Regions from separate parts of the Salinivibrio sp. MA440 genome, predicted to be linked through region 3. Evidence: riboswitches for the same ligand, from Rfam matches in the RefSeq annotation. Region 3 holds a riboswitch; each other region holds the start of a gene.
What was found. Region 3 has a riboswitch for thiamine pyrophosphate ahead of thiB (thiamine ABC transporter substrate binding subunit). Riboswitches for the same ligand answer to the same signal wherever they lie in the genome.
Positions count from the first base shown of each region.

Region 1 (10,129 bases), on a different contig from region 3:
ATAGCCCTCCTCAGCGGCTTGTGGCGACACATACAAAGCGGGAAACGTATCGCTACGCATGACCCACCGACAGACCTGATCGTTTAAAGGAGGGAAGGGGTGATACTGATCTTGTTGGGCCGCAAATTGTGCTAACTCAGCGCGATTAACTCGAGGGAGCCACATGACGCTGTTGAGTCCAGATTGCTTTTGGGTGTGATTATCGATGAAAGCGTGGAATTTTTCGCGTGTTGGCCCATTTTCTTGCTGCAAATACAATTGTGCTGACAACTGAAGTTCATAGAGCTGTGAAAAAGATTGACCTAATGAATAACGGTATTTTTCAACCTCGGCTGAGAAACGACTCTGCTGGCGTTGATTTTCTAGTGTGTAAACTGACCAGCTAGCGACGCTTGCCACGGCTAACACAAGGAGATAGCGCCACAAAGGCTGCTTAGGCAGATATCGCATAAAAATACATCGACTGTCACTACTGAGTGCCACACGATACGGCGCGATTATGACAATCACGACGCAAACGTATGTCACTTTTGTGAAAGCCATTAGGTAATAATACACCACACCCTTAAATAAAAAGTCAAAAATATGACGGTTTTTTATACAGGTTTAACGTCGGTATCATCGCCAATCAAGATCTAAAAGTGTGACTTTGATCACCATGATGTTAGTGGCTTGATTCAACACTGAAGTTTGTACTTTACCGGTCATTTATCCATTTTCTTTTCCATGATCCCAAATATTATCCGTCGTATTTTGATAGGACGACGCTAGCTTCTCTGCTAACGTTGAAACGTCGTTGGATTCGATTTCTGATCCAGTTCTATCTTTTTTAATTTTATTAAGATTATGAATAAAAAAGGGGTTTTTATGGTTAAGTTAGAGAGCGTCTCTGCGGTATGCTTTGACTTAGACGGCACACTCGCAGACCCTTTTGACGATCTGTATGAGGCGGTCAGCGGTATGTTACGTGGCTTAAGCTTGCCTGATGAAGATCCCCATGCAATAAAAGATTGGATTGGTGATGGGGCGGATTTATTGATCCACCGCGTGTTAACTCGACACATCGACGGGCGCGTATCGACCCGCGTGCTAAACCAAGCGCGCGCACTCTTTTTGTCCTCATACCTAGGCAGTAAACCGCCAAAAACTCGACTGTACCCGGGCGTGCTTGCGTGCCTTGAAACCTTATCGCAGCGTCACATCCCGATGGTGTGCACCACAGATATGCAAACGGCGCATGCTAACAGCTTACTGCGAGCACTTGGCGTTGGGCATTTTTTCACCCGGATATTGGGTGCCGATGCAATGTCTGTTGGCAAGCCGGATCCGGACGGTATTTACGAAGCGGCCGCCATACTTGACGTTTCACCCTTGGAACTGCTGGTGGTGGGGGATTCGGTCAGCGATGTGCATGCGGCTCGCGCCGCTGGCTCGCCAGTGATTTGTGTTAACTATGGCTATAATTACGGTACAGGGATCCAAAAGGCCTGTCCGGACACTACCCTTGATACATTGGCCAGTTTGCCCAATATCATTGCAAGGCCCAATCGTTTGGGTGTACCGGGACAGGGTGTCACCGCCCCACCGGTATTAGCGGGCTCACTGCGTGGTCGTGCGATGCGACCTAAAGGGGGCGCACAATTTCGATAATATAGCCAGGAGGGAAGCGTGAAAAACGAACTCGATCCGACCCATCTGCTTCGCGCGTTTGAGATAGTCACGGAGTTTGGTGAGAAAATAGAAGATGGACACCGCTTGGATGGCATTGACGCTTTCTCAGATTATGACGGCTATACCATTTATTTAGCAGGAAATGGGGTACAGTTACGTGTGGGGTTTCACAATACGTATCATCTCGACTACGAGCATGAGAACCTTAAAGAGCAGTTCCTGAAAAAGGTCGATGCGCTAGTCAAAAACTATAAAAGATAGCGACGGATAGGCAATGCATGCCGGACCGTCACACGCCCCACAATGGGGCGTTTTTTATAGGTCAAAGGCAGGGAGCATGGACAGCGAACCAATCACCACAAACCGAACACGCGGGACCCAAGCCCATTATCAAGCGTTAGTCGACAGCGCGGCAGCCGCGATCTTGGTGATTGATGAACGCGGCATTATTTTAGATGCGAACCCGTTCACCCACCGATTATTGGGTTATCACCCGCAACAGCTAATCGGAAAGAATGTTGATTGTTTAATGCCGCCGGAGCACCAAGGAAAGCATGACCATTATTTACGGCAATATATAACAACAGGCCAGGCAAACATTATCGGTACCGGCCGGCGGGTTGAGGCACGGCATCAAGCGGGGCATGTGGTACCCATTCATCTTGCGGTCAGTGAAGTGTGGATTGAAGACCGGCGAGAGTTTATTGGCATTATGTCTGATATGCGCGCGCTGACTCAGGCTCAGACGCGTATTAAACACGAACGCAATCAACTCAAAACCATTATTAATGCGATCGCCAATCCTGTTTTTGTCCGAGAGCTGGGCGGACAATATTCGCTTGCAAATTACGCCTGCCTGCAAGCATTAAATGTCGAGCATGTTGAACAGCTTGCTGAGGCAATTCATGGTGCCTTGCCTGAGGGAATGCGCGAAACCCTCAATGCGCTTGATCACCAACTGACGCTCGATGGTGAACCCGTTCATGTCGATGTGACATTAAGAGATGGTCGGACTTTTAAGCTCGCTAAAACGCTTATTCGCCACGTAGAGGGAGAGCCTTACGCCATTGTGACTGTTGGGTATGATGCCACACCATTACTGCAAGCGAAGCACGAGGCAGAACGCGCCAATCAAGCCAAAAGTGATTTTCTCTCTGCCATGAGTCATGAGCTGCGCACGCCTTTAAACAGTGTGCTCGGTTATGCGCAACTACTACAACGATCCTCTTCTCCTCGCTTGACGGAGACGCAACGGCAATATGTCGATCAAATTCACCAAAGTGGTCGCCACTTACTCACCTTAATTAATGATGTGCTGGATCTTGCCAAACTTGAGGCAGGAAAAACGGTGGTCAATGTCACCTGGTATCCGGTTCGTGCCCTTGTCAGTGATGCCGTTCGAACACTACTCCCGCTCGCACAGCAACAGCACGTTGAGTTAGATGAGTGCCTACCCGCGGATCTGAGTGGCGACCTATATGTGGATCCAACCCGTTTCAAACAAGTGTTGATCAATTTACTCAGCAACGCGATTAAATATAACCATCCTCAGGGGCGAGTATGGGTTGAAGCCAGTCAACCATCGTCAACCTTGACGATCTCTGTATCAGATACCGGGATCGGCATTGCTGAAAATCGGTTAAACCATCTTTTTGAGCCATTTAACCGCTTGGCCGCCGAACAATCACAGATTGAAGGGGCAGGTGTGGGGTTAGCGGTGAGCCATCAATTGGTTGTGCAAATGCAAGGCGAGATGTCAGTAAAAAGCCAGCCAGGAAAGGGCAGTTGTTTTGCAGTGACTTTCCCTTACCGGACGTCGACGCGATCTGGCGATCAAGGTTGTGCGTGTCTCCGCGTGAGCCAGCCGCATCGCGTGCTCTATATTGATAATAACAGTGCCCGTCAGCGCCTGATGACCGATTGCTTTGAAGATTGGCCAATGTTGACACTCTATCATGCGCATGAGCTGTCACTGGCTGAGGCTGTTGCGCTCGCTTCTCCGCCATCGTTAGTCATTATAGCGGCTGATAGCGTTGCGGCAACGCCCGAACAAATACAAGCACAATTTGGCGACAAACCACTCATTGTTCTGACTGACAACCCATGCGACGAACCGCATAACAAACCGACATTACGACGTTTATCGCTGCCGCTCTCGTCAGCGGACTTGGCTGAGGCCATACAATTATTATTAGAGGAGAGGCTATGACAAAGGATCCGTCACAAGCACATATATTGATCATTGATGATCGACCGGAAAACATTCACTTACTGTCTACCATGCTCAAGCAAGCCGGTTATCAACAGCTGAATGGGCTCACCGATCCTCGCCTTGTTACCGATGCTCTCTCCCCCGTTCCTGACCTGATTTTACTCGATATGCGGATGCCGCAGCGCTCTGGCTTACTGGTGCTGGATGATCTTAATGACGCTTTAGATGAGCATTGCCCGCCCGTGATGGTACTCACCGCAGATAATGACCTGAATTTGCGTAACCAAGCGTTATGCCGTGGCGCGATTGATTACATCAGCAAACCCTTTGATCACGATGAGGTGTTGCAACGGATTCAAAACCTTTTGTATCTGCAATTGAAAACCCGTAAAGAGCGCGATCAAGCGGCACGGCTGCAAATGCTGGTTAACAAACAAACGGCGGCTTTACGCGCGCTTTCTTTGACCCATCCGTTAACCGGGCTACCAAATCGTCGTGCATTATTAGATGCCGCTGAGCGCCAGCTGAGCAAAGGGCCGGTGACTGTGATGATGATTGCCTTAGATGGCATGGAAGCGGTGACCAAACACCAAGGTCATTTAATGACAGAGGCACTATACAAACAAGTGGCCAATCTGCTAGCCAATAGTACAGTGGCGCGCCCACATCGCATTGGCGTTTGGGATAGCACACGACTGGTGATGCTGATTGAAGAACACGATAACCATGCCATAGAAAAAGCCGCGCGCATCAATCGGTTGATCAGCGGACATCACACGCTCGATGGGCGTTTAATGTTTTTACGTTGCCACATTGGTATCAGCCGCACGGAGCTTGAGACACAAGATGTGGCGCAACTGTTTCGTCAAGCCATTTTAGCGATTCCGACGGATGACCAACTTATCGGCGAATATCAGCCTGAGCTTGATAGCCAAGCTCAGCGCGCGCATTTGATTCGCACCGAATTAGGGCCAGCACTACAAAGCGGACAATTATCACTGGTGTATCAACCCAAATGGCGATTAGACGGCGGTTTGATGATAGGCGCGGAAGCGCTGTTGCGTTGGCAGCATCCGACCCTTGGGGCCATCAGTCCGGCGGAATTTATCCCCATCGCCGAACGCAGCGCAGACATGATCCAACTGGGCGACCACGTACTGGTGATGGCCTTAGCCGCGGTTGAATGTTGGCGAAAAAATAAACTGATCAACGATAGCTTTCACCTGTCAGTCAATGTTTCTGCCCAGCAGTTTCGCCCCGGCTTTGCTGACAGCGTCTTAGCTCGGTGCCAGGCAGTTGATGTCCCTTTGCATCTGATTCAATTAGAGGTGACAGAATCAGCACTGATCCAGCACATGTCGGTGGCACTGAAAGAGCTACAACAATTGCGAGATGCAGGCATGCATATCGCCCTCGATGACTTTGGCACCGGCTACAGCTCGCTCAGTTACCTTAAACAGTTACCGGTCGATTGGGTCAAACTTGATCGCAGCTTTATCCAAGACTTGGCTACCAACGCCAGTGATAAGCACTTGGTGGGTAGCGTGATTGATTTGGCCCATGGCTTTGGTCATGGTGTGGTCGCCGAGGGCGTCGAAAAAGAGGACCAGCAGTATGTGCTACAAACCATTGGCTGCGACCAAGTGCAGGGCTTTTTATACGCACGGCCGCTAATCCAAGAGGGATTTGAACAACTGCTTAAAACCGCCAACCAAGGCAACGCGACCATTAATAGCAACGCAACGAACAATAGCAATGCAACCAGCAACAGTAATGAGATGGCCTAAACGCGCAATTAGCACCCTCAACCTTGCGCTTTATCACTAAGGTTTATATTCTGACCGTGTTAGTCGGGGAGCAAGCAATTGCTGAGACTGCGAAAGCAGGACCCGTAGAACCTGATCCAGTTAGCACTGGCGGAGGGAACTGACGTGCTCAGCACACAAGGTCGCGCCATCGTGCGTGGTTTTGTCTCCTTCCGCCCCTCATGATTAAGGGGCCAATATGAACCAATCACCACCTGTTATTCTCACCATCGCCGGCTCAGACAGCGGTGGGGGAGCTGGTATTCAAGCCGATATTAAAGCGATTTCAGCCACGGGCGGCTATGCCTGCTCGGCGATCACCGCCTTAACTGCACAAAATACCTGTGGCGTTGAGGCCGTCTCGCCGGTCGACCCAGCGTTTGTTCGCGCGCAACTGAATGCTGTGTTATACGACATGCCGGTACGTGCCGTGAAAATCGGCATGCTCGCCAACCAAGCGATTATTCGCGAAGTAGCCGCTGTGCTCGCGCGCTCCCCGCATTTACCGGTCGTGCTCGATCCGGTCATGATCGCCACCAGCGGCGATCCGTTATTAGATGATGACGCCATGGATGCACTGATCAATACATTGATCCCGCGCGCGACCATTTTAACCCCCAACTTGCCAGAAGCCGCGCGTTTAACCGGGTGTCCTGTTCCGACAACCACCGAGGAGATGTACGCCTTAGTGCCGGCACTGCGCAAGCTAGGATGTCCGTATGTGATGCTAAAAGGCGGGCACTTGCATCATGCGCCAGAGAGTCTGGATGTGTGGATTAGCCGAGATACGTGTCAAACCCTGAGTGCGCGCCGCATTGAAACGCCTAACACCCATGGCACAGGCTGTTCACTGTCCGCGGCGATTGCCTCGTTTTATGCGCAGGGACTGACACCCATTGACGCCGGGCGAGCGGCTAAGCGTTATCTCACTGACGCCTTAGCGCATAGCCAACAGTTAACCGTTGGAAGAGGGGCAGGGCCGGTACATCATTTTTTCGCCTACCCCGCTGATGAGAGTGTTTATTTATCCAAGCATGCGTTGGTTGAATCGCACGCTCTCGTTAAATAATGCATTTGATTAAATAGCGTGCTTACGCAGCGGACCAATGCGGCAAGCGCTGGGCGGCGATATAAAAAAGACGGTCGCCCGGCAATACTTTTGTCCCCACTGGCGGGTTCAAAACAATACCTTGGCCTTGGTCGATCCCAATTAAGGTGGCGTCATATTCTTGCTTGAGCTGACCAAAGAGATCGCCGGTATCGATTTCTGTTGCGTTACTCGGATAACGGGCACAGTATTGCGTCATCCCTTGTGACGTGCTCAAAAGCTCATGATGCAACTGACTTGAACCGGGATCCACCGCCGCTTTTGCTAGCATTTCGACCGATACCGACGGCACACATTCCGCATGCGGGTAGTGCTGTTTGAGGATTTGGCTTATCGCATCATCTTGAAAATACGCTAATAAATGCGCTGACGGATTTTTATGTGCGCAGAACAGAGCCGCTGACAAAGTAATATCATCTTCTGGGTTATCAATAATAATACTCGAGGCATGCTCGACCTTGGCGCGAGCAATGCCTTCAGCATCGGTAAAACTTGCCACGCGCACAAATTCCACCTCACCAGGCAGTGGGTTTTCGATTTCTGCGCGCGCACAAAGCACAATCGGGCGCTCACCATGCACTCCGCTTTGCAATAAACGAATAAGCTGTATCGTACGTTGTCCGTTCCAGCCTAAGATAAGAAGATGATTTTTCACACTAATACTCCGTTTTCCTTGTAACCCGCGTCGCCAATAATCCACCAGTGATCCGGTGACATGCCCAATCACCACCGCAAACAACCCTAAGCCGCCGGGAATAATCCAAAAAGACGTGATCCATTGCCCCCACTCAGTAACGGGGGAATAATCGCCGTAGCCAACGGTCGAGGCCGTCACAATCAAGTAATACACATAGCGGCTCAGCGACTGGGTCATCGCGGTCTCGCCCGCTCCATATAAAAGTAGCCAGCCAATCACGCCATAGGCGAGTACCACCAAGCCGAGCATACGCCCGTTCAAATGGGCGAAGCGGCTGATAATCCAACGTTTAAAAAGCAACCAAAAGGTCATAAATTTTCGCTCATTCACTTCAGTGATCGCAGTATGAAGTGATTTGCGTCAGGTTTACAGTGTAAATCAGGCGCTTGGCGTCAATGCGATCACAGTTTAATCGATTGTATGCATGTATTGTCTTACAAAGCGTACAATGGAGAGAGCGAATCAATGGAGGGCTTTGCGTGTTTATATCTCGGCGTCAACTTGAACAAGAGCAGCAAAAGCAGGTTGCTCTGCAGCAAAAAATTGAGCAAATTAATCATACCATCGACGCGCTGAATGCAGAGAAAGGCGCATTGCAGGCAGAGCTGGATACCGTCGCGAAAAAACGCCAAACCGGCAAAGCGATCGACGCCAACTTATGCCACTTTGGTGATTCGATCAACGCCACCCAATCTTCACTGGCGACCCTGGCGGACACCATTAACGGTGAAAAAGAGCGTGTGACCGAAGTGAGCCATCAAGCGGCATCATGTGCCGAGCAAGTCAATGACCTTGCGCGCCATGTGCAGTCGTTATCTTCGCAATGTCAGCAATCGTCGGAAGCGATTCGTTCACTCGATCAACACGCACAAGAGGTGAGTGGCATTGTCAATTTAATTCGCGATGTCGCCGATCAAACCAACCTGCTGGCGCTAAACGCAGCCATTGAAGCGGCACGCGCCGGCGAGCAGGGCCGAGGTTTTGCGGTGGTTGCCGATGAAGTACGCAACCTTGCCGAGCGCACGTCCACTGCCACCCAAGATATTACCCAGCTGGTGGAAAAAATTCGTGCGGGCAGCAGCCATGCGTGTACGCTCACCGATACCCTTGCCACTGAAGCCATTCAATACAGCGAACAAGGCCAACAGGTTGCCGATGCCATGGCCACCCAAAGTGAGCAAGCACAGCACAGCCGCACCACCATTAAAGCCTCTGCACTGCGCGCCTTTTGTGAACTGGCAAAACTTGATCACATCAGCTTTAAATTTGCGATATACCGCGTGGTATTAGGCGAAGACAGCATGATGGCGGACGATGTCACCGATCACACCCAATGCCGACTCGGCCAGTGGTATAACCATGGTGAAGGGCAGCAATATTTTGGTCAGTTGCAAACGTTTAAAGCCATTGCCGCGCCTCACGAGCAAGTGCACACCCATGCCAAGGCTGCGGTGGCAGCGTTTCATGCTCAACAACCCGATCAAATGGTCACCGCATTAAAAGAGATGGAAAACGCCAGCATGACGGTGATCGATAAGCTTGAACATCTCGCAATAGAAGGGAGTGAAGAGGTGGCGTAACAACGGGGTGTTAAATCGACGAGCTCATGGTAATCTCAAGTCAAACCAAGGAAAGATGGCCGAAGGAGGCTGAAGTAACCATGACGTCGATTGCACTACTCGATGGTGGCCTAGGGCAAGAAATTTATCAACGTGGCCCCGATGTGAGCTCTAAGCTTTGGTCGGTCGCGGTGATGTTAAAACATGCCAATATTGTCAAAGACGTGCACAAAGATTTTATCCGTGCCGGCGCGAAAACACATACCTTAAATACCTATCCTGCGACACCCACACGTCTGGCCAAAGCGGGGTTGAGCGATAAAATCAACACCATTTATCAAAAAGCCTTCGAAGCGCTAGAGCAAGCCGTGGATGAGACAGGCGCCGATGTCGATATTGCCGGTTGTTTGCCACCGCTGGTGGGCAGCTACCTCGGCCAGCCGCAACGCAGTTTTGATGACATGAAAGCCGAGTTTTTGCACATTGCCCGCTTGCAGCCTCATGTGGATGTGTTTTTAATTGAAACCATGACCAACACCCTCGAAGCGCGCGCGGCCTGTGCTGCGGCCCAAGAGCAAGGCAAACCCTATGGCGTCGCGTTTCGGTTAGAGGCTGCAGGCACCTTGCGCTCGGGCGAGTCACTTGAACAAGCCATGCACGCGGTCACTGACTACGCGCCGACAGCAGTGATGCTCAATTGCTGCGACCCAGAAGTGCTTACTACGGCGATGCCAAAAATGGCCACCCAAGCCAACATTGTCGGTGGCTATGCCAACGCCTTTAAATCGGTAGAAGACATGGCCAAAGGCAGCAAAGCCGATGCCCTAGAAGCGCGAGAAGATCTCTCACCCTTAGTCCACACCGAACGCGTACAACAATGGATTGCCGACGGCGCCCTGGTGGTCGGCGGCTGCTGCGAAATCACCCCCGCCCACATCCAACACCTCGCGCAAACCCTTGATCAGTCCCACGAGATCATCAAGTTTTCGCAGTTGAGGGGTTAAGGCTTTAACGCGTTCCCACGCGCCGGCGTGGGAGCGAACAAGCATGAGATCACAGTGGAACTCTAACAACTCA
Region 1 covers NZ_MUFI01000024.1:1,992-12,120, reverse strand. Annotated here, with positions in the region: gene BZG80_RS09020 (bifunctional diguanylate cyclase/phosphodiesterase) at 1-450, opposite strand, end outside; gene BZG80_RS09015 (HAD-IA family hydrolase) at 868-1,650, shown strand; gene BZG80_RS09010 (DUF3081 domain-containing protein) at 1,669-1,932, shown strand; gene BZG80_RS09005 (sensor histidine kinase) at 2,009-3,880, shown strand; gene BZG80_RS09000 (putative bifunctional diguanylate cyclase/phosphodiesterase) at 3,877-5,670, shown strand; TPP riboswitch at 5,725-5,825, shown strand; gene thiD (bifunctional hydroxymethylpyrimidine kinase/phosphomethylpyrimidine kinase) at 5,888-6,757, shown strand; gene BZG80_RS08990 (ion channel) at 6,780-7,805, opposite strand; gene BZG80_RS16230 (methyl-accepting chemotaxis protein) at 7,973-9,073, shown strand; gene BZG80_RS08980 (homocysteine S-methyltransferase family protein) at 9,154-10,056, shown strand.
Region 1: it holds a riboswitch for thiamine pyrophosphate, as region 3 does, so the genes downstream of both, thiD (bifunctional hydroxymethylpyrimidine kinase/phosphomethylpyrimidine kinase) here and thiB (thiamine ABC transporter substrate binding subunit) in region 3, are expected to answer to the same signal.

Region 2 (10,129 bases), on a different contig from region 3:
GGTGAGTAAAAATCTGGCCCGGCTAAGATCGCAATTTAACGATCCGCTTTTTACTCGAGCCGCCCACGGATTAAAACCCACGGTTCGTGCACAAACCTTGCAACCTAAATTACGCGCTTTGCTCAATGATATCGCGGCGATGACCGAACCTGACCATTTTCAGCCACACTTAAGTGATCGCTGTTTTCGCTTTGCGCTTGTAGAGAGCGCCTACCCATTACTGCTGCCCCAATTTATTGGCGATATGTTAGAGGCCGCCCCATCGATCACCCTCAATACCGCCGCTTGGGATCAAACCACTTTTGATGGTCTCGCCCGTGGCAATATCGACTTTGGTATTACCGGCAAAGATTTAAATCCCGCCGATGCCATGCTGACCATGATGCCGCCCAAGGGTGTGCGCTACCAAGAGCTTTGCCAAGATCACCAGTGTGTCTTGATGCGCGCCGATCACCCCGCACTCAAGGGCCCATGGGATGAAGCGCGTTACCTTGGACTGCGACATGTACAGGTGAAATGTGATGGAAATGATCGCTGGTTGTTGGACTATAAACTGGCAGAGCGTAATATTGAGCGTGACATTGCCATGTACGTGCCTGATTTTAACAGTGCGGCGAGCCTGTGTACCTATACCGACCTGGTGTTTACCTCACCAAGCCAGTTTGCGCATTATATTGCCGCGTCGCTCAATTTGGTGGTACGGCCGTTACCGACGCCAATACCGCCGATGGCGTACACCTTGTTTTGGCATCAAAATCAAGAAAATGACCCGGGGCACCAATGGCTGAAAGATTTAATTATTTCGCGCTGTCAGCAGTTTAGCCCGGCAAAATTGCAGCCTATCGCCCATCGCGCTAGGGTCTAATCCACTGGTTTTTTACGCGTGGCCGAACATGGCAAGTTCACCCCATACAAAGAAGGAAGAATAATGGACGCGACCCTTACCAAGCGTGTTGAGCAGCTAAGACACTGGCTAGCTCAACACGATTATGACGCCCTACTCATCCCCCACGAAGACGAATATCTCGGTGAGTATGTGCCCGAGCACAACGAACGCCTCCACTGGGCAACCGGCTTTACCGGCTCCGCAGGGGCGGCGGTGATCACCCGCGACAAGGCAGCGATTTTTGTTGATGGCCGCTATGTGGTTCAAGTCCGTAAGCAAGTCCCCGCCGGCCTGTTTGACTACTGCCACCTGATTGATGAGCCACCGGTGCAATGGGCCCAGCAACAATTGCCCAAGGGTGCCAAGCTGGCTATCGACGCTCGCATGCATAGCGTCGCTTGGTACAAACGCACCCAACGCGCGCTGGATGGGGCTTTGGCTTTGGTGAGTGTTGAGCAAAACCCGATTGAAAGCTTATGGGACGATCGCCCCGCCCCGCTTAATAGCCCTGCCATTTTACTGGGTGAAGAGAAAACCGGCCGCGCCAGTTTAGATAAGCGTCAAACCATTGGCCAGCAGTTAGCCGATCAGAACCTTGATGCCGCGGTACTCACTCAACCCGATGCCGTCTGTTGGCTGCTCAATATCCGTGGTCGCGATATCCCACGTTTGCCCGTGGTACTGACCCAAGCGATTATCAAGCAATCCGGTGACGTCACCGTGTTTATCGACCCTGACCGTCTCCCCGACGGCTTTGATGCACACGTGGGCCAAGGAGTGAGCGTCGCGCACCCTGATAGCCTGGTTGATGCCCTGCAAGCGCTGAGTGGTCAACGTGTATTGGTCGACCCAAACGGTGCCAATGCGTGGACACTGGACACGCTCCAACAAGCGCAAGTCACCGTGGTGGAAGCGCAAGACCCATGTGCGCTTGAAAAGGCGGCCAAGAACCCGCAAGAAATCGCCGGTATGCAAGCCTGCCACGTGCGCGATGGTGTTGCCGTGACTCGCTTTTTGGCGTGGTTTGACCGTCAAGTCGACGCCGGTGAACGCCCTGATGAAGCTGTGCTCGCAGACACCCTGTATCAATTCCGCCAACAAGACGATCAACTGGTCGACTTAAGCTTTGATACCATTTCCGCCGCCGGTGGCAATGCGGCCATGTGTCACTATAACCACAACAATCAGCCCAAACCGAGCGTGATTGAGAGCAACAATGTCTACTTGGTCGACTCAGGCGGCCAATACTATGACGGCACCACGGACATTACCCGTACCGTGCCGGTGGGCGAATGCAGCGCTGAGATCAAAAAGGCCTTCACGCTGGTGCTGAAAGGACATATTGCGCTGGCCACCGCGCGGTTCCCGAAAGGTACCTCAGGCAGCCAGCTTGATGCCTTAGCACGCCAGTATTTGTGGCAACACGGCTATGATTTTGACCATGGCACCGGTCACGGTGTCGGGCATTTCTTGGACGTACACGAGGGTCCGCAACGCATTTCCAAAGCGCCCAATAGCGTCGCGCTATTGCCGGGCATGGTGGTGTCAAACGAGCCGGGCTACTATCGCGCCGAGGCGTTTGGGATCCGGATTGAAAACCTCGAGTTGATTGAAGAAAAGCCCACCGAGGGCGACATGACGATGCTCGGGTTTGCCTCACTCACGCGTGCACCGATCGATCGTCGTTTGGTCGATGTGAGCTTGCTCAGCGAGGCGGAAATCCAGTGGTGGAATCGCTATCATCAAACCGTGTGGGATGAAGTTAGCCCATCTTTAGATGAGCAAGACCAAGCTTGGTTAAAACAAGCGACCGCGCCGCTAAGCCGTTAAGTCGCCTCTTCACTAAGTATAAAAAAACAAAAAGCGTCCGATTGGACGCTTTTTTTATTCCCCTTTCAGGGCTTTCTCGACCGCTTTAGGCGAAAAGCCGCGCAAGGTGGTATCGCCAATGCAAATCACCGGGACACCCCGCGAGCCTGTTGCTGCCAGCAGCTTCTTGCCTTTGGGCGTGGCCGTATCGACAACACGATAACGCAGCCCTTTTTTATCCAAGTAAGCTTTGGCCGCCTCACAGTGAGGACAGCGCGGGCCCACATATACAGTAATACGTTTCATGCCCGCATTGTCGCTAACCCGCTGCCGTTTGTGAAGCCATTTGCGCCTGACGCGCGACATCGTAGATGTTATCCCAATCTTTCCATACCACCTCAAACCCGAGGGCACGGACGCTGGCGGCCACCTCTGCCGCGCTACGTTCATCACTGATGGCAAACTGCTCCAATTGTGGCTCAGGGTTGGCATAACCGCCCGGTTGGGTTTTTGACGCCGCGGATAAGCTCGTGACACCAAGCGGCAACACATTGTCGCGAAAGTGAGGTGACTCCCGTGTCGATAGCGACAGCTCTACCTGCGGATTCCACAACCGATAGGCACAAATCAGCTGGACCAGCTGCTTATCCGTCATCACCGATTTCGGCTGTAACGCCCCCGCGCAAGGGCGTAAGCGCGGAAAAGATAGCGAATAGCGGCTTTGCCAGTATTGCTTTTCCAAATAATCCAGATGCTGGGCGGTAAAAAAGCTGTCGGTGCGCCAGTCCTCAAGGCCAATCAAGGCGCCGAGACCGATCTTATCGACCCCTGCTTGTGCCAACCTATCTGGGGTTTGCAGCCGGTAGTGAAAGTCGGTTTTATTCCCGCGCTTGTGGTGTTCCCCATAGGTTGGAGCGTGGTAGGTTTCTTGGTACACCATCACCGCATCCACACCTTGTGCCACCAAGGCGCGATACGCGTCGGTATCCAGCGGCTGCACCTCCATCGCCACATGATGAAAGTATTGCTTCACCACCGGTAAGGCGCGGAGAAAATACTCGAGCCCTACCTTGGTTTCATGCTCACCGGTCACCAAGAGCACACTGTCAAAGCCCATTTTTTTGATCGCTTCACACTCGGCGGCGATCTCAGCTTCATCCAGCGTGCGCCGTTTGATTCGGTTTTCCATCGAAAAACCGCAATAGGTACACACGTTGGCGCACAAATTGGAGAGATACAGCGGAATATAAAACCCCATGGTGTAGCCAAAACGCTGCCGCGTCAGCGCCGCAGATTGCTGAGCCATGGCCTCAAGATACCCTTCAGCGGCTGGGCTGATCAGGGCAGCGAAATCGTCCAAATTGCGCGAGGATTTAGCCAGCGCCCGCTCGACATCTTGGCGCGTTTTACTGTAAATCGAAAGGCGATGATGATCCCAATCGAGTGCCGCCCACCGCTCAGAAAAGCTCATCACGCCTCCTTAGCGTCAAGAAACGTAGTTAAGGGGCTAGAAGCGTGGGCGTGATTGTGTGTGCCCGCCAGCCCAGCGCGATACGCGCAGCGTCCTGCTTCAACCGCTTGTTTAAACGCTGCGCCCATGGCAATCGGATCGCCAGCCGTGGCAATGGCGGTGTTGACCAAAACTGCATCGGCACCGCGCTCCATCGCTAACGCCGCATCTGACGGTGCACCAATGCCGGCATCAATGATCACCGGCACGCGAGCTTGCTCAATAATGATGTCGAGAAACGCCATTGAGGCCAGTCCTTGGTTGGAGCCAATTGGTGAGCCAAGGGGCATCACCGCCGCGCACCCCACCTCTTCCAAACGCTTACACAGCACAGGATCGGCATGACAATATGGCAGCACCACAAACCCCTCATCTACAAGCGTTTTCGCCGCTTGAAGGGTTTCAATCGGATCAGGCATCAGATACTTAGGGTCGGGGTGAATTTCCAGCTTTACCCAAGGCGTTCCTAATGCTTCTCGAGCAAGACGCGCGGCAAACACCGCTTCTTGCGCATTTTTCGCCCCCGAGGTATTGGGCAGCAGGCGCACACCTAGTTCACGCAGCGGGGTTAAAATATCGTCTTGTGTGGCATGCACATCGACTCGCCTTAGCGCCATGGTGACCAGCTCAGTACCACTGGCCGCCAGTGATTCGGCCATGACCTTGCGACTGGCAAACTTGCCGGTGCCGGTTAACAGCCGAGATGAAAACGTCGTATCCGCAATGGTTAACATAATTATCCTCCGGCAATCGCTTGAAAGACCGCCAAGCTATCGCCAGCGGCAAGTGACGTGGATGACCAAGCATCGCGCGCAATAATGGTCTGATTTAGCGCGACCGCGACTGATTCAGCCGGCACCTTCATCTCCTCAATCAATTGCGCGACGGTCGTGGCATTGACCTCTGTAGGCGTGTCATTAATGGTTAACTGCATCGCTTACCTCCCGCTTTGGCTGACAAACCGCACAGTGCGGATGCACAGGCAGCGAAAAGTGCTGCCATGTCATGGTTTGTCCATCCAGTCGTGACAAGCGATTGGTACCGACCGCCTGCCCTAATAATAATTTTATCCCTTCAAGCGCTTGCGCAGTGGCCATCATGCCGACCACAGGTCCCATTACCCCAGCTTCAGCGCAGCGTGTGGGTTCAGAGGGCGTCACGTCTGCAAAGGCGCACGCATAACATGCACTATGCGGTTGATAAACCAATAACTGGCCTTGCCAGCCAATCGCGGCCGCGCTCACCAACGGCGTGCCAGTCTCTACACAGACTTGGTTGACCGCATGACGAGTGGCGAGATTATCACTGCAATCAAGCACCACATCCGCCATCGCCACTTCGAGCGCCAGGCGCTCATCCTCGAGATAGGCATTGATGGCCCGGCACTGGCAATGTGGGTTCAGCGCGCCCAAGTTAGCGGCTAGCGCTGCGGCTTTATCGGTGCCGATTTGCTCATCCCGATACGCCACCTGACGCGCCAAATTGGATAGCTCAATGTGGTCCGAGTCAGCAATCGCTAACTGTCCCACGCCAGCGCCTGCAAGATAGAGACCCGCGGTGGTTCCAAGCCCACCGGCACCGACCATCAACACGTGCGCCTTTTTAAGTGCCTGCTGCCCGCACTCTCCAACCTCTGGCAGCATGATTTGCCGGCTATAACGCAGGTATTCACTGTCCGATAGCATCACGCCCTCCTTGTTGTCTTGATGGATTAAGACAGCGGTCAAATGCCTCAATGCGCGCCGCTAAATCAGGCGCTTGCGTCACGGCACGGACCACCGCAATGGCGTCCACGCCAGTGCGCCAAACGTCAGGGGCTCGGTCGAGATCAATACCGCCAATCGCCACCGTCGGAAAACGGCCATCAACAGTCGCCACCTGCTGTGCTAACGCAGAAATGCCTTGCGGCGGCTCGGCGAGCTGTTTGGTGGTGGTGGGAAAAATATGGCCGATGGCAAGATAACTGGGCGTGAGTTCAACCGCTGCAGCGAGCTGCTCGGGACTGCGCGTCGAGACGCCAAGGCGCACGCCTTGTCGTGCGAGCCGGTCAAGATCCGCCTCTTGTAAGTCTTGCTGCCCCAGATGAACGCCATAGGCGCCAGCCTCAAGCGCGAGCTGCCAGTGATCGTTGATAAACACCTGCGCATGGTGCGCGCGGCCCAATGCCACCGCGCGCTGTATCCAATCTAGCAATTGTGGATGCGCTGGCTGCTTCACACGCAGTTGCACGGTTTTCACCCCCAAGCAAAGCAAGCGTTCGAGCAAATCCACATCGTCCACTACCGGATATAATGGGCCTATACCTTCAGACATAGATGCAAACGGGGTCAGGCTCATGACTCCACCTTATCGCTGTCCACTACCTCAGCGCCTTGTGGTGACGAATGATGGGATTTTTGCAGGTAGAGCTCACTGCCTTTTTCTCGGAATTCTTGCGATTTTTGCTGCATGCCTGCTAACGGGTCTTCCAGCATAGCGACATCAATCGCTTGACCCGCGGCGGCATAGCCGTTTTCTTTGGCGTAGTCCCGGACTTCCTGGCTGATTTTCATGGAGCAGAACTTCGGTCCACACATCGAGCAAAAATGTGCGACCTTGCCCGACTCTTGAGGCAGTGTTTCATCGTGATAGGCGCGTGCCGTGAACGGATCAAGGGATAGATTGAACTGGTCTTCCCAGCGGAATTCAAAGCGCGCTTTAGAAATGGCGTTATCACGCACCTGCGCCCCCGGGTGTCCTTTAGCTAAGTCCGCAGCATGCGCGCAAAGCTTGTAGGTGATAAGCCCAATTTTAACATCCTCCTTATTGGGCAGACCCAGATGTTCTTTGGGCGTGACATAACAGAGCATCGCACACCCAAACCAGCCAATCATCGCCGCACCAATGCCGGAGGTAATATGATCGTAACCGGGAGCAATGTCGGTGGTTAGCGGGCCGAGAGTATAGAAAGGCGCTTCATGGCAATGGGTGAGCTGCTCGTCCATGTTCTCTTTGATCATATGCATGGGCACGTGGCCAGGGCCTTCAATCATCACCTGCACATCGTATTCCCATGCCACCTTGGTGAGCTCGCCCAGGGTACGTAGCTCACTGAATTGCGCTTCGTCGTTCGCGTCTGCCACTGAGCCGGGACGCAGCCCATCGCCCAACGACAAAGACACGTCGTAAGCGGCACAGATTTCGCAGATTTCGCGAAAATGGGTATACAGGAAACTTTCTTGATGATGCGCCAAGCACCATTTGGCGATAATCGATCCACCGCGCGAGACAATCCCAGTCACGCGATTGGCGGTCATGGGCACATAGTGCAAACGCACCCCAGCGTGAATGGTAAAGTAATCGACCCCTTGCTCGGCTTGCTCTATCAAGGTATCGCGCATTACTTCCCAGGTCAGGTCTTCGGCAATGCCGTTCACTTTCTCAAGCGCCTGATACATAGGCACAGTGCCAATCGGGACTGGGCTATTACGTAAAATCCACTCGCGGGTTTCGTGAATATTGCGGCCCGTCGATAAATCCATCACCGTATCCGCACCCCAACGAGTCGACCATACCAGTTTTTCAGTTTCTTCCTCTATTGAGGAGCTCACCGCTGAGTTACCAATATTGGCATTCACTTTCACCAGGAAGTTACGCCCGATGATCATCGGCTCCGCTTCTGGGTGATTAATGTTAGCCGGAATAATCGCCCGCCCTTCGGCGATCTCTTGGCGCACAAATTCGGGAGTGATGTTTGATGGCAAGTGAGCACCAAAGCTTTCCCCAGGGTGCTGGCGATTGAGCTGCTCTTCACGATACTGCTGGCGACCCATATTTTCGCGAATAGCGATAAATTCCATTTCTGGGGTAATGATGCCTTGGCGTGCGTAATGCAGTTGAGTCACACACTGATTAGGTTTGGCGCGGCGGATAGATGGTAAGGCACTAAAGCGAAGTTCATCCAAGGTTTCATCACTGAGGCGGGTTTGGGCATAGTCAGAGCTCACCGCATCAAGAAACTCCGTATCGGCACGTTCATCGATCCAGGCTTTTCGCACTGGCGCTAAGCCTTGGTAAATATCGATAGTACTCTGTGGGTCGGTATAAGGCCCTGATGTGTCATAAACCCGAATGGACTCATTGTCTTCATACTGAGGCTTTTCTTTGCTGCCGCCCACAAAGGTGGGGGAAAGATGGATCTCGCGCATCCCGACGCGAATGTCAGGTCGCGAGCCCTCGACATAGACTTTTTCCGAGTTAGGGTAGGTTTGCGCAGAGAGGGAATCGATAAAGGATTTGGCCTCAAGGCGGGCCTGTTTACGGGTCGACATAGCATTACTCCGGTGTTCATTATGGGAATTAATGCTTGCCGGAAAACGCTGAATTTGAGATGTGAGCAAAATGGCAGACGGGTTGCGTCTGTGATCTGAAGCATCTCTTGTTCCCTTCGCTGGTCTTAACCAGATCAGGTTCAACGGATCCCACTTTATGTGGTCTCAGCCAATTGGCACTCCGACAAGTTCAACGCCAGTATAAGAAATCACCGCCGCAACAACAAGCGACGTACGCGATGTTTTCTATTACCCGGTAATACGTCCCAACAGCCAAGCACCCATCGCTGCCGCTCCGAGGCATAAGGCGAGATTCAAACCAACATTTAGTAAGGCTTTCACGGTTTCTCCATGTTGGAACAGCATCAAGGTATCGACAGAGAACGTCGAGAAGGTGGTAAAAGCCCCTAAAAAGCCAATCGCAATCAGTTGACGCCAAGGCACTGGGGCAATCAGCTCTTGGCTCATCGCCGCTAAAAAGACGCCCATTGCTAATGAGCCCAGCACATTAACCATTAGGGTGCCGTAAGGGAATCCTCGACCAAACACTGCGACGCTCCACTCTGAAACTAAAAAACGCGAGGACGCCCCTAATGCGCCACCAAGCCCTACCCACAATATGCTTACCACTGGGTGCTCCTTTCGATTGGTAAAAACTCATCATACCGCGACATGTGAACAAGAAACAGGAGGGAGAAAAAGGAAGAAAGGCGCGGTTACTACCACAGACAGTAGACATAAAAAAAGCACCGACGATGTCGATGCTTTAATATTTGGCAGGGGTAGAGGGATTCGATCGGACTGGCGGCCCAGCCCCCAACACGATTTTTTGTGGTTTGCATGTTCACATACAAAAAAAGCACCGACGATGTCGATGCTTTAATATTTGGCAGGGGTAGAGGGATTCGAACCCCCAACACGCGGATTTGGAATCCGCTGCTCTGCCAGTTGGAGCTATACCCCTGTAGATAGTTGCCTATTGTAGCGATCTCGCGACAAATTACCACCATCAATTACTAGTCAAACGTTTAATCGCTTATTTATAAAGCGATTTGTCTGGTCGGCCAATAACAAAAAACCCCAGCTTTTCAGCTAGGGTTTCTAAGTAGTGGCGGAGTGGACGGGACTCGAACCCGCGACCCCCGGCGTGACAGGCCGGTATTCTAACCAACTGAACTACCACTCCGCACCAATTCTGTATGACTAAAGGCTTATATCTCTTTGCTTTAATCAATTGTAATCAAAGCCTGGCGATGTCCTACTCTCACATGGGGAGACCCCACACTACCATCGGCGCTGCTTCGTTTCACTACTGAGTTCGGCATGGAATCAGGTGGGTCCAAAGCGCTATGGTCGCCAAGCAAATTTGGTCATCTAGAAAGCTGTTCGTTCTCGCCACAATCAACTGGCTTATTTCAAGTCCAACCCAAAACCTCTTGGGTGTTGTATGGTTAAGCCTCACGGGCAATTAGTACAGGTTAGCTCAACGCCTCACAGCGCTTACACACCCTGCCTATCAACGTTCTAGTCTAGAACAACCCTTTAGAGAGCTCGAAGCTCTAGGGATGACTCATCTCGGGGCCAGCTTCGCGCTTAGATGCTTTCAGCGCTTAT
Region 2 covers NZ_MUFI01000004.1:44-10,172, reverse strand. Annotated here, with positions in the region: gene BZG80_RS01855 (LysR family transcriptional regulator) at 1-865, shown strand, start outside; gene BZG80_RS01850 (aminopeptidase P family protein) at 929-2,716, shown strand; gene BZG80_RS01845 (glutaredoxin family protein) at 2,771-3,001, opposite strand; gene thiH (2-iminoacetate synthase ThiH) at 3,015-4,166, opposite strand; gene BZG80_RS01835 (thiazole synthase) at 4,166-4,939, opposite strand; gene thiS (sulfur carrier protein ThiS) at 4,942-5,139, opposite strand; gene BZG80_RS01825 (HesA/MoeB/ThiF family protein) at 5,123-5,890, opposite strand; gene thiE (thiamine phosphate synthase) at 5,874-6,542, opposite strand; gene thiC (phosphomethylpyrimidine synthase ThiC) at 6,539-8,515, opposite strand; TPP riboswitch at 8,610-8,709, opposite strand; gene crcB (fluoride efflux transporter CrcB) at 8,765-9,145, opposite strand; tRNA gene BZG80_RS01805 (tRNA-Trp) at 9,403-9,479, opposite strand; tRNA gene BZG80_RS01800 (tRNA-Asp) at 9,625-9,701, opposite strand; rRNA gene rrf (5S ribosomal RNA) at 9,761-9,876, opposite strand; partial or broken rRNA gene BZG80_RS01790 (23S ribosomal RNA) at 9,963-10,129, opposite strand, start outside.
Region 2: it holds a riboswitch for thiamine pyrophosphate, as region 3 does, so the genes downstream of both, thiC (phosphomethylpyrimidine synthase ThiC) here and thiB (thiamine ABC transporter substrate binding subunit) in region 3, are expected to answer to the same signal.

Region 3 (10,129 bases):
GCTGAGCTATTAGAAACGCCTTTTGTGAACCAGTACTTATTGGATGAAAGTGACGACTTCGCCGCACGAGTGCAAGCCATTGATGGTGATAAAGCGATCATCAAAGATCTCAGTCGAGAGCGATTAATGCACCGTGCTGCTTGGGATGTTAAACCGAAAAATATCTATCAAGGCATGGCAATGGATGCGTTGCTTGATCCCACGATTGATTTAACCATTCTGACAGGGCCTGCAGGCTGTGGGAAAACGATTTTAGCCATGGCTGCGGCATTAGAGTTAGTGGTAGAAAAGGGCATGTACGATAAGATTATCGTTACTCGTAATACGCCAGATATTGGCGAGTCGATTGGTTTTCTCCCCGGGACAGAAGAAGAGAAAATGCTGCCATGGCTCGGCGCAGTGACCGATACCCTCGAAGCGTTACACATGAATGATGAATGTACCGACGGTTCGATGCGCTACATTATGGAAAAAGCGAATCTGCAGTTTAAATCGATTAACTTTATGCGCGGGCGCTCGATTCAAAACGCGTTTGTGATTTTGGATGAGTGCCAAAACCTGACCGCCTCTCAGCTTAAAACCATTATCACCCGTTGTGGGGAGGGGACTAAGTTAGTGTGCTCGGGGAACTTAGCGCAAATCGACTCTTCCTATTTGACACCTGTAACATCCGGACTGACTTACATTGTCGAGCGGTTTAAAAACTTTGAAGGCAGTGCGTGCGTGTACCTCAATGGTGTGGTGCGAAGCCGGCTGGCTGAGTTTGCCGAAGAGAACCTTTAACCATCAAGGTGGCGGCCTCTATGCCGCCACTGATAGGGTTACGCCGTGACACCGATATAATCACGCATGATGGCTGGCGGTGTCTTGAGCGTATCAACCGGATCGTGAAGCTGGATTCGGCCATTATCGAGATAGATAAATTGATTGGCGATCGCTTGTGCATCGTCTGGATGGTGAGTGACCATTACCACCGTCGTGCCTTGTTCTTGAGCGGTACGTTTGACCAAGGCTAACATGTCTTGTTTTAGCGCCGGATCAAGTGCCGAAAAGGGTTCATCGAGCAGTAATAAAGGCTGGTTGCGTGCGATGCTTCTCCCCAAGGCGATGCGTTGGCGTTGGCCGCCCGATAGTTGGCTGGGTAGACGAGATAAATAATCGGTCAACCCTACTGCGTGTGCAGCATGGCGCACGGCCTCTTGCTGTGTGGCCGTGAGTTTAAGCGAGGGAGACAAGCCAATTGCCATGTTGTCGAATACTGACAAATGGGTAAATACGTTGTGCTCTTGAAACAAGATAGACAGTGGCCGCTGGTGGGCGGGCGTCGTGGTGACAGGCTTGCCATCAATGGTGATCTCGCCACTATCTGGCGCGATCAGCCCAGCAATCAGTGATAATAAGGTGCTTTTGCCTGCACCGCTGGGCCCGAGCACAGCCACAATCTCTCCAGGGGCTATTTGGGCATCAAAGATCATCCAATCTTGCTGGTAACGATAGTGGACATTGGAAAGCGTCAGCATGCGTGTCTCCATTGGATCAGACGAGTGATTAGGGCATAGCAACCCAAACTGGTAAGCAGTAATAGCATGGCAGCGGCAGCGCCTGCGTCCATTTGGTAGCTCCCCATCAAGCGAAACAAATAGAGCGGCAGGGTTTGAAAATTTTGGCTACCAAAAAGTGCGATCGCACTAAGATCGCCCATCGATAACACAAAACTTACCGCCACGCCGCGCGCGATCGGGGCGCGTAAACACTGCCATTCGATAAGACGTAGACGGTTGACACCTTTTAGCCCCAAGGTAGCGCAAAGATTGTGATAGGACTGGGCAAGTTGATAGGCGGGCGCGCTCAGTACTTTTATTAAATAGGGCAACGCCATCAGGGCGTTCACGGCCATCACCAACCACAGCGCCAAGCTGAATACATCGCTAAACTGGCGAAACAGTAAAAAAAGCCCGGTACTGAGGACAATACTGGGTACCACCAAAATCATCGCCCCTAACGTTTCAATGCCATTCGCTTGTTTCTTACGCCCGTTCAAGCGCCAATGACGACTGGCTAAGATGACAGAGGTGGCCAACACGAAGGCCAAGACGGTTGCGCCGGTAGCGATAAGCAGTGAATGCATGGTGGCTTGCCATAATGCCGTGTCGCTCAGCACAATTAACGCGCTAGGGTTAAGGCCACGCGCGATCACAACCCCGAGAGGTGGTAGAACCAACAATAAAGTCAGCGCAATCCAGAGACTGTCCCAACACTTCGCCGTGCGACTATCGAGTGCCGATGGAAGCGGTTGCACTTCGCTGGGGGTGTTGGCAATCGGCCGAGTCAGTGTTTGCACAATAAAAGCAAAGGTGCCGCACAAGAGCATTTGCCATAGCGCCAGAGCGGCACCGGTTTGTAAGTCAAAATCAAAATGAATGGCTTGATAGATAGCCAATTCAATGGTGGTCGCTTTGGGGCCACCGCCTAATGCCATCACGGTGGCGAAGCTGGTGAAACACAGCATGAATACCAGTCCGACGACATGGGGTAGACTTTGCCGCAGATAAGGCCATTCAAGGTGGCGAAAACGTTGCCAGCCTCTTAGACCAAGCTGGGTTGCCAGGCGCCTTTGATCCGCCGGGATCCCTTCCAAGGCCTGCACCATCAATTGGGCCGAAAAAGGCAGGTTAAAGAAAACATGCGCAAGCAAAATGCCGCTTAAGCCATAGAGAGAAAATGGCATCGCCGCATCAAAGTACGCGAAGGCTTGTGCAATCCAACCGCTACGGCCGTAGATGGCAACCAATCCAAACACGCCCACCAATACCGGCAGCACCAGGGTCATGGCAAACAGTTTGAGTAGCCAAGCTTTCCCTGGAAATTGTCGCCGAGCCAGCGCATGGGCCACAGGAATGGCGAGCCCAACGCTGAGCACCACAGATAAGGTAGCCTGCTTAAAGCTAAACAGCGTGACATGGCGCAGATAGGCATCTTGCCACAGGGCGGACAGCTTCAAGTCTTGACTGTGTAAGAACAGCGCCCAGAGTGCGCTGCCAATTAATAATACGACCAAGCTGGCCGCGAGACTGCCCGGCCAGGTTCGAGAAGGGTTAAGCATCGACGTTATTCAACCAAAGCGGTTTGCCAATCGCGCACCCATTGCTGACGGTTACCCATCACTTCATCGGGCTGGTACAACAGGCTCTCTTCTGGTTTGTTCAGCGTATAGAAGGCGTCAGGCAAGCTAACATCGGTGACCGGGTACATCCACTGCGTGGTTGGGATCACAGACTGTGCTGCGTCACTGAGCATAAATTGTAGAAACGCATCGGCGCGTTCTGGTTGGTCGGTATAAGCAGACTTCGCCGCCACTTCAATTTGCATATAGTGGCCTTCTTCAAACATGGCGGCGGCAAAGCGGTCATCATCGTCAGCGACCAGGTGATAGGCGGGCGAAGAGGTGTATGAAAGCACCATATCTGCCTCTTTGTTGAGGAACATGTTGTACGCTTCGGTCCAGCCTTTGGTCACGGTAATAGTGTTGTCGGCAAGGTCGCGCCATGCCTGCTGGCTTTGATCGCCGTATACTTTTTGGATCCACAGCATCAAGCCTTGGCCAACTGTTGACACGCGTGGATCTTGGTAAATCACACTGATATCGTCACGCTCCTCAATCAAAGCCTTCAAGCTTTTGGGTGGGTCGAGCAAACGCGTGGTGTCATACACAAAGGCAAAGTAGCCGTAATCGTAGGGGATAAAGTAGGGATTATCCCAACCGCCGGGTACCTGTAGGCGCTCCGTATTCACCGCGTGCTCGGCGACAATGCCGCTACGCTCAGCTTCTTTCATCAAGTTAGTATCCATACCGAGTACAATATCAGCCTTGGTAGTATTGCCTTCGATACGTAAGCGATTAAGCAGAGCAGCACCGTCACTAAGAGACACAAACTCTAATTGGCAGTCACAGCGTTTTTCAAATTCGGCTTTGATTTTTGGCCCTGCGCCCCAATCGGCGATAAAAGAATCATAGGTATAGACCGTTAGAGGGTCGGCGGCACGGGCGCTGAGTGATAACAGCGATAAAGAAACCAGAGTGAGAACAGAGGTAATAACTTTCACAGCACGCTCCTAAGTTGGGCGTGGGTGTTGAGGCAAGTTGATGGCAACATCAAGTCTCAATCCCTACGCCAGTGTTAGCTGGATCAGGTTCGATGGGTTTAGCGCCGCGCGCAATCTCAGCCATGAGGCTCCCCAATGAGTACGGTGCTATTGTACTGATTGGCTTAGTGTTCACCAAGCCTTTTAGTCCGCGAGTTGGTTAAGCGTCCAGTCGTAGTCATAATCCAAGCGTGCATCCTTGGGAAGCTTGATGTCTCTATATTGATTGATATGGGTGATCACCCCTTGTTCACTGCCGCCAAAGTCAGTCTCAAACCACTCATAGATAGAAGAAAGCTGCCACTGATTACCCTGCTGACTCACGCCTTTATCACTATTAATAAAGGTGTAGGCAGCTTGTTCTAATTGCGCATCCAAGGTGTCGGCTTGAAAGGCTTGCGGTTGCAGGTTAGGACAGCCAAGGCTGGCACAATTGACCGCATAGTGGGTACGCGGATCTTGCCATAGCGGACGCAAAATACGGTGTTCGATATCATTGAGCGTGAGGGCTTCGCCCGCCACCGTCACTACGTCATCATCCCACGGACCAAAGCTAAAGAGTCCACCGAGTTTGGTGATAGAACTGACTGGATAGGCGTCCAAAATCAGCGTCACCGTGACCGCATTGTAAAGGTTGACCCAGTAAGCATATTGTTCGTCTTTGCTCAGGGTGCGCGGATCGCGCTTGGTAAGCATGCGAATGTAATGATCGAGGGTCGCTTTATCGGCCTCGGTGACGGCTGCGTAGTTAAATAAGGTGTGCTGCCCCTGAGGCTGTAAATACTTATCGAGTAATACTTGCCAACTGTGATGCGTGAAGGTGGCTTGGCTGTCAGGATTATGTGCATCCCACATTGCCCAGTAGTCCGCTTTGGGCGCGGCTTGACTGATGAGCGGAAACACTAGCCCGAACAGAAGTATCAAATGTTTTTGCATTGTCAGTCCTTAATGCGATCAAACCTTCTTTGAGACTAGACCAAGCGAGTCAGCGGTTGGTTTCATTGAGGATAGAAAAATGGGAAGGAACGCCAATAAATGCGGAATAATCAGCACTTATTGGCGAGAGATGAGTGGATGGTATTACACCAAAAAATCAGGTATTTGCTGCTCAAAGCGCGAAATTTCCGCTTCGTGCTGTAACGTCAGCCCGATACTATCCAAACCTTCGAGTAAGCAATGATGGCGAAAATCATCCATCTGGAAGCTAAAGCAGTGTTCACCGGCACGGATGGTTTGGGCGGGCAAATCTAGCGTTACCGTCGCACCTTCATTTTCGGCCACATACGTAAATAAAGCATCGATTTGGCCTTCTTCAAGGGTCACCGGCACCATTTGGTTATTAATGCAGTTGCCATAGAAAATATCGGCAAAACTGGGGGCGATAATCACTTTAAAACCGTAATCATCCAGCGCCCAAGGAGCATGTTCGCGTGACGAGCCACAGCCAAAGTTTTCGCGGGTGAGTAACACGCTAGCCCCTTGGTAGCGCGCTTGATTGAGCACAAACTCGGGGTTCGGCTGTTTGCCCGCATCGTCTAAAAAGCGCCAATCGTGAAACAGGTGCTGGCCGAATCCGGTGCGGGTGACTTTTTGCAAAAACTGTTTGGGGATGATCGCATCGGTGTCGACGTTTGCCGCATCCAATGGGGCAACAATGCCGGTATGAGTGTGTATGCCTGACATAAGGCCTCCTTATAATTGGTTAACGTCAACAAAGTGACCGGCAATGGCGGCGGCAGCGGCCATGGCTGGGCTGACCAAGTGGGTACGGCCTTCACGGCCTTGGCGGCCTTCAAAGTTACGGTTGCTGGTCGATGCACAGCGCTCTTTGGGGCCTAAGCGATCGTTGTTCATCGCCAAGCACATTGAGCAGCCGGGTAAGCGCCACTCAAAGCCCGCCTCGCGGAAAATCACATCCAGCCCTTCTTGCTCTGCTTGGGCACGCACTTGCTCTGAGCCTGGCACCACCATGGCATGGACGCTATCTGCGACGTGCCGACCTTTGGCGACCGCCGCGGCTGCGCGCATGTCCTCAATTCGAGAGTTGGTGCATGAGCCAATAAAGACTTTATCAATTTGGATATCTGTTATGGCTTGGCCTGCGGTTAGCCCCATGTATTTCAGCGCGCGTTCCGCCGAGTGGCGCGCGATCGGATCTGCCATGTGCTCAGGGGCCGGCACGCTATCGTGCACACTAACCACTTGGCCGGGGTTGGTCCCCCAGGTGACCTGATGATGAATTTGACTGCCATCGAGTGTCACGACACGATCAAATTGCGCATCGGCATCCGAGTGCAAGGTTTGCCAAAAATCGACCGCTTGCTGCCATTGTTCACCTTTAGGAGCAAATTTCTTGTCTTTTAAATAGGCAAATGTGGTCTCATCGGGGGCGATCAGGCCAGCTTTCGCGCCCAATTCGATCGCCATGTTGCAGACCGTCATTCGCCCTTCCATGGACAAGTCGGTAATGGCGTCACCGCAAAATTCCACCACGTGTCCGGTGCCGCCGGCATGACCGACTTGGCCGATAATCGCTAGGACAATGTCTTTGGCGGTGATCCCGGGGGCGGTTTTGCCCGTGACTTCAATTTTCATCGTGCGGGCGCGGGATTGCTTGAGCGTTTGGGTGGCCAGTACGTGTTCGACTTCGGAAGTACCAATACCAAAGGCCAGTGCACCAAAAGCACCGTGAGTTGCCGTATGAGAATCACCACAGACGATGGTATTGCCAGGCAAAGTAATCCCTAACTCGGGACCCATCACATGGACAATGCCTTGGTAGGGGTGATTCAAGTCGTACAGGGTGACGCCAAATTCTTCGCAGTTTTTAGCCAAGGTTTCCATTTGGATGCGCGCCATTTCCCCTGACGCGTTAATGTCTTTGGTTTCGGTGGAAACATTGTGATCCATGGTGGCGAAGGTTTTGCTCACTTGGCGCACCGGACGGCCTTTCTCTCTCAGGCCGTCAAACGCTTGTGGTGAGGTCACCTCATGCACCAAGTGACGGTCGATATACAGCAGCGGCGCTTCGCCTGGTTGCTCAGTGACCACGTGAGACTGGTGAATTTTTTCGTACAAGGTCTTGGCGCCTTGCTGGGTGTTTGCATTCGACATAGCTCGTATCCTTACGGGTAATGATTATGCGCCTTGGCGGATATAGGCGGCGATACGATCGCCCATCTGCTCGGTGCTCAGTGCTGGATGGTTACCGGCCAGATCGGCCGTCAGTTCACCGGCTGCCAGCGCTTGGCTCACTGCGTGTTCAATTGCACAGGCCGCGTTTTCTTCGCCCAACGAGTAACGCAGCATAAGTGCCGCCGATAAAATCTGCGCCACTGGATTAGCAATGTTTTGTCCGGCGATATCGGGCGCGGAGCCACCGGCTGGCTCATACAAGCCAAATTTACTCGCGTTCAAACTGGCTGAGGGCAGCATACCCATAGAGCCTGTGATCATCGCGCACTCATCGGAGATGATGTCGCCGAAAATATTTGAACACAGCATCACATCAAATTGCGACGGGTCTTTAATCAGCTGCATGGTGGCGTTGTCGATATATATATGGCTTAAGCTGACATCCGGATAATCTTTTGCCACCGCTTCTACCACCTCGCGCCACAGCATTGAGCTTTGCAGCACATTGGCTTTGTCGATTGAGCACACTTGTTTGTTGCGAAGCTGGGCGGATTGAAAGGCGATGTGTGCGATGCGCTCAATTTCATAGCGATGATAGACTTCCGTATCAAACGCCTTTTCCTCGCGCCCTTCGCCTTCGCGCCCTTTGGGCTCACCAAAATAAATCCCGCCGGTCAGCTCTCGTACCACCACGATATTAAAACCTTGGTCGGCAATATCGGCGCGCAGCGGACAAAAGCTTTCGAGACCAGTATGGATTTGTGCCGGACGCAAATTACAAAACAGACCAAAGTGCTTGCGTAGCGGCAGTAAAGCACCGCGCTCCGGTTGTTCGGTCGCGGGTAAATGCTCCCATTTAGGGCCGCCGACTGAGCCGAATAAAATCGCATCGGCTTTTTCACAGCCAGCCAAGGTGTGTGCGGGCAGCGGCGAGCCATGGGCGTCGATTGCAGCACCGCCAACCGGATAATGCTGACGCTCAAAGGTGACAGCGAATCGCTCGCTAACCGCATCAAGCACTTTTTCGGCTTGCGCCATCACTTCGGGGCCGATACCGTCGCCGGGTAAAATTGCAATTTGGTGTGCGCTAGCCATGTTTATACTGTCTCCTGTTTTAAATGGGATTGTTCCTTAATCTGCGCAATTTTGTTGGCGCGATAAATAGCATTGATCACGTTTAATAAAGCTTCGCCGGAGGCCTCGATAATATCGGTTGATACCCCGGTGCCGTGATATTTACGGCCTTTGTAGTTGGCAATGATATCGGCTTGGCCGAGGCCATCTTCCCCTTCTCCTTTGGCGGTCAGATCGAATTTATCCAGCTCAATGTCATAGCCGGTGATCCGATATATGCACTGGTACAAGGCGTCGACGGGACCGTTTCCAATCGCCGCTTCGCGTTTTTCTTCATCGCCACATTGCAACTTGATGCTGGTGGTCGCCATTAAGCTGCCCGATTGCACGCCTAAATAATTGAGCTTATAAAAATCGTCCTCTTCTTTGAGGTTGTTGAAGAACATTAAAGCTTCTAAGTCGTAATCGAACACCTGACCTTTACGATCTGCTAATTGCAAGAATGATTGATACAAGGTCTCCAAATCATAGTCTTGCTCGTTGTAGCCAAGGTTATCCATATGGCTTTTCACCGCCGCGCGGCCGGAGCGACTGGTGAGATTCAATGATTTTTTACCCAATCCAATCGACTCTGGCGTCATGATTTCGTAGGTATTTTTGTTTTTCAGCATGCCATCTTGGTGAATGCCAGAAGAGTGGCTAAAGGCATTGGTACCGACCACGGCTTTGTTGGGCTGGATTGGCATGTTGCAAAGTTGGCTAACCAGCTTACTGGTGCGGGCGATTTCAGTATGGTTTAAGCCTGTCTCCACGCCTAACAAGTCAGCGCGGGTTTTTAAGATCATTGCAATTTCTTCCAGCGCACAGTTACCGGCGCGCTCGCCGATGCCATTAATCGTGCCTTCGACTTGGCGGGCGCCGGCCTGTACAGCGGCAATAGAGTTGGCGACCGACATCCCCAAGTCATCATGGCAATGAACAGAAATCACCGCTTTGTCGATATTGGGTACGCGGTTGAACAGGTTGGCAATGATATCGCCAAACTCACTGGGGACCGTATAGCCGACTGTATCTGGGATATTGACCGTGGTGGCGCCAGCATCAATTGCCGCTTCGACCATGCGGCATAAATTATCAATCGGGGTGCGTCCGGCATCTTCGCAGGAAAACTCCACATCATCCGTATACTGGCGCGCATGTTTGACCGCACGCACGCCCATTTCTACTACGTCATCGTAGCTGCGGCGAAGCTTGTCTTTGACATGAATGGTAGAGGTGGACAAAAAGGTGTGGATACGAAAAGCATCGGCGGCTTTGAGCGATTCCGCTGCCACATCAATGTCTTTAGGAACAGCGCGAGACAAAGCACAGACACGGGCATGCTGCATATGCTGAGCAATGGTACGTACGGACTCAAAGTCGCCCGGAGAGGACACAGGAAAGCCAGCTTCAATGATGTCTATTTTCAAACGATCCAAAGCTTGCGCGATTTGCAGTTTCTCTTTGACCGTTAAGCTTGCCGACAACGCCTGCTCGCCGTCACGTAATGTGGTGTCAAACAGAATGACTTGGCTGTTCTCGCTCATGAGTAACTCCCTGTTGTGTTTGCTGGCCGCCGTCATGGCTCTTTAATTGGCGATATGTTTTATTTTGGCGACATTAGATACAAAAAAACCCGCGTCTGGCGCGGGTTTTTGAGATTTGGCATTCACTGTTTTCTGCCCAAAACCTACCCGCGCGACTGGGTCACGATAAGGAGGAGAATGAGGCGTAGGTG
Region 3 covers NZ_MUFI01000001.1:14,953-25,081, reverse strand. Annotated here, with positions in the region: gene BZG80_RS00100 (PhoH family protein) at 1-783, shown strand, start outside; gene thiQ (thiamine ABC transporter ATP-binding protein) at 822-1,520, opposite strand; gene thiP (thiamine/thiamine pyrophosphate ABC transporter permease) at 1,514-3,103, opposite strand; gene thiB (thiamine ABC transporter substrate binding subunit) at 3,109-4,095, opposite strand; TPP riboswitch at 4,148-4,249, opposite strand; gene BZG80_RS00080 (DUF547 domain-containing protein) at 4,288-5,079, opposite strand; gene leuD (3-isopropylmalate dehydratase small subunit) at 5,224-5,826, opposite strand; gene leuC (3-isopropylmalate dehydratase large subunit) at 5,836-7,257, opposite strand; gene leuB (3-isopropylmalate dehydrogenase) at 7,282-8,373, opposite strand; gene leuA (2-isopropylmalate synthase) at 8,376-9,938, opposite strand.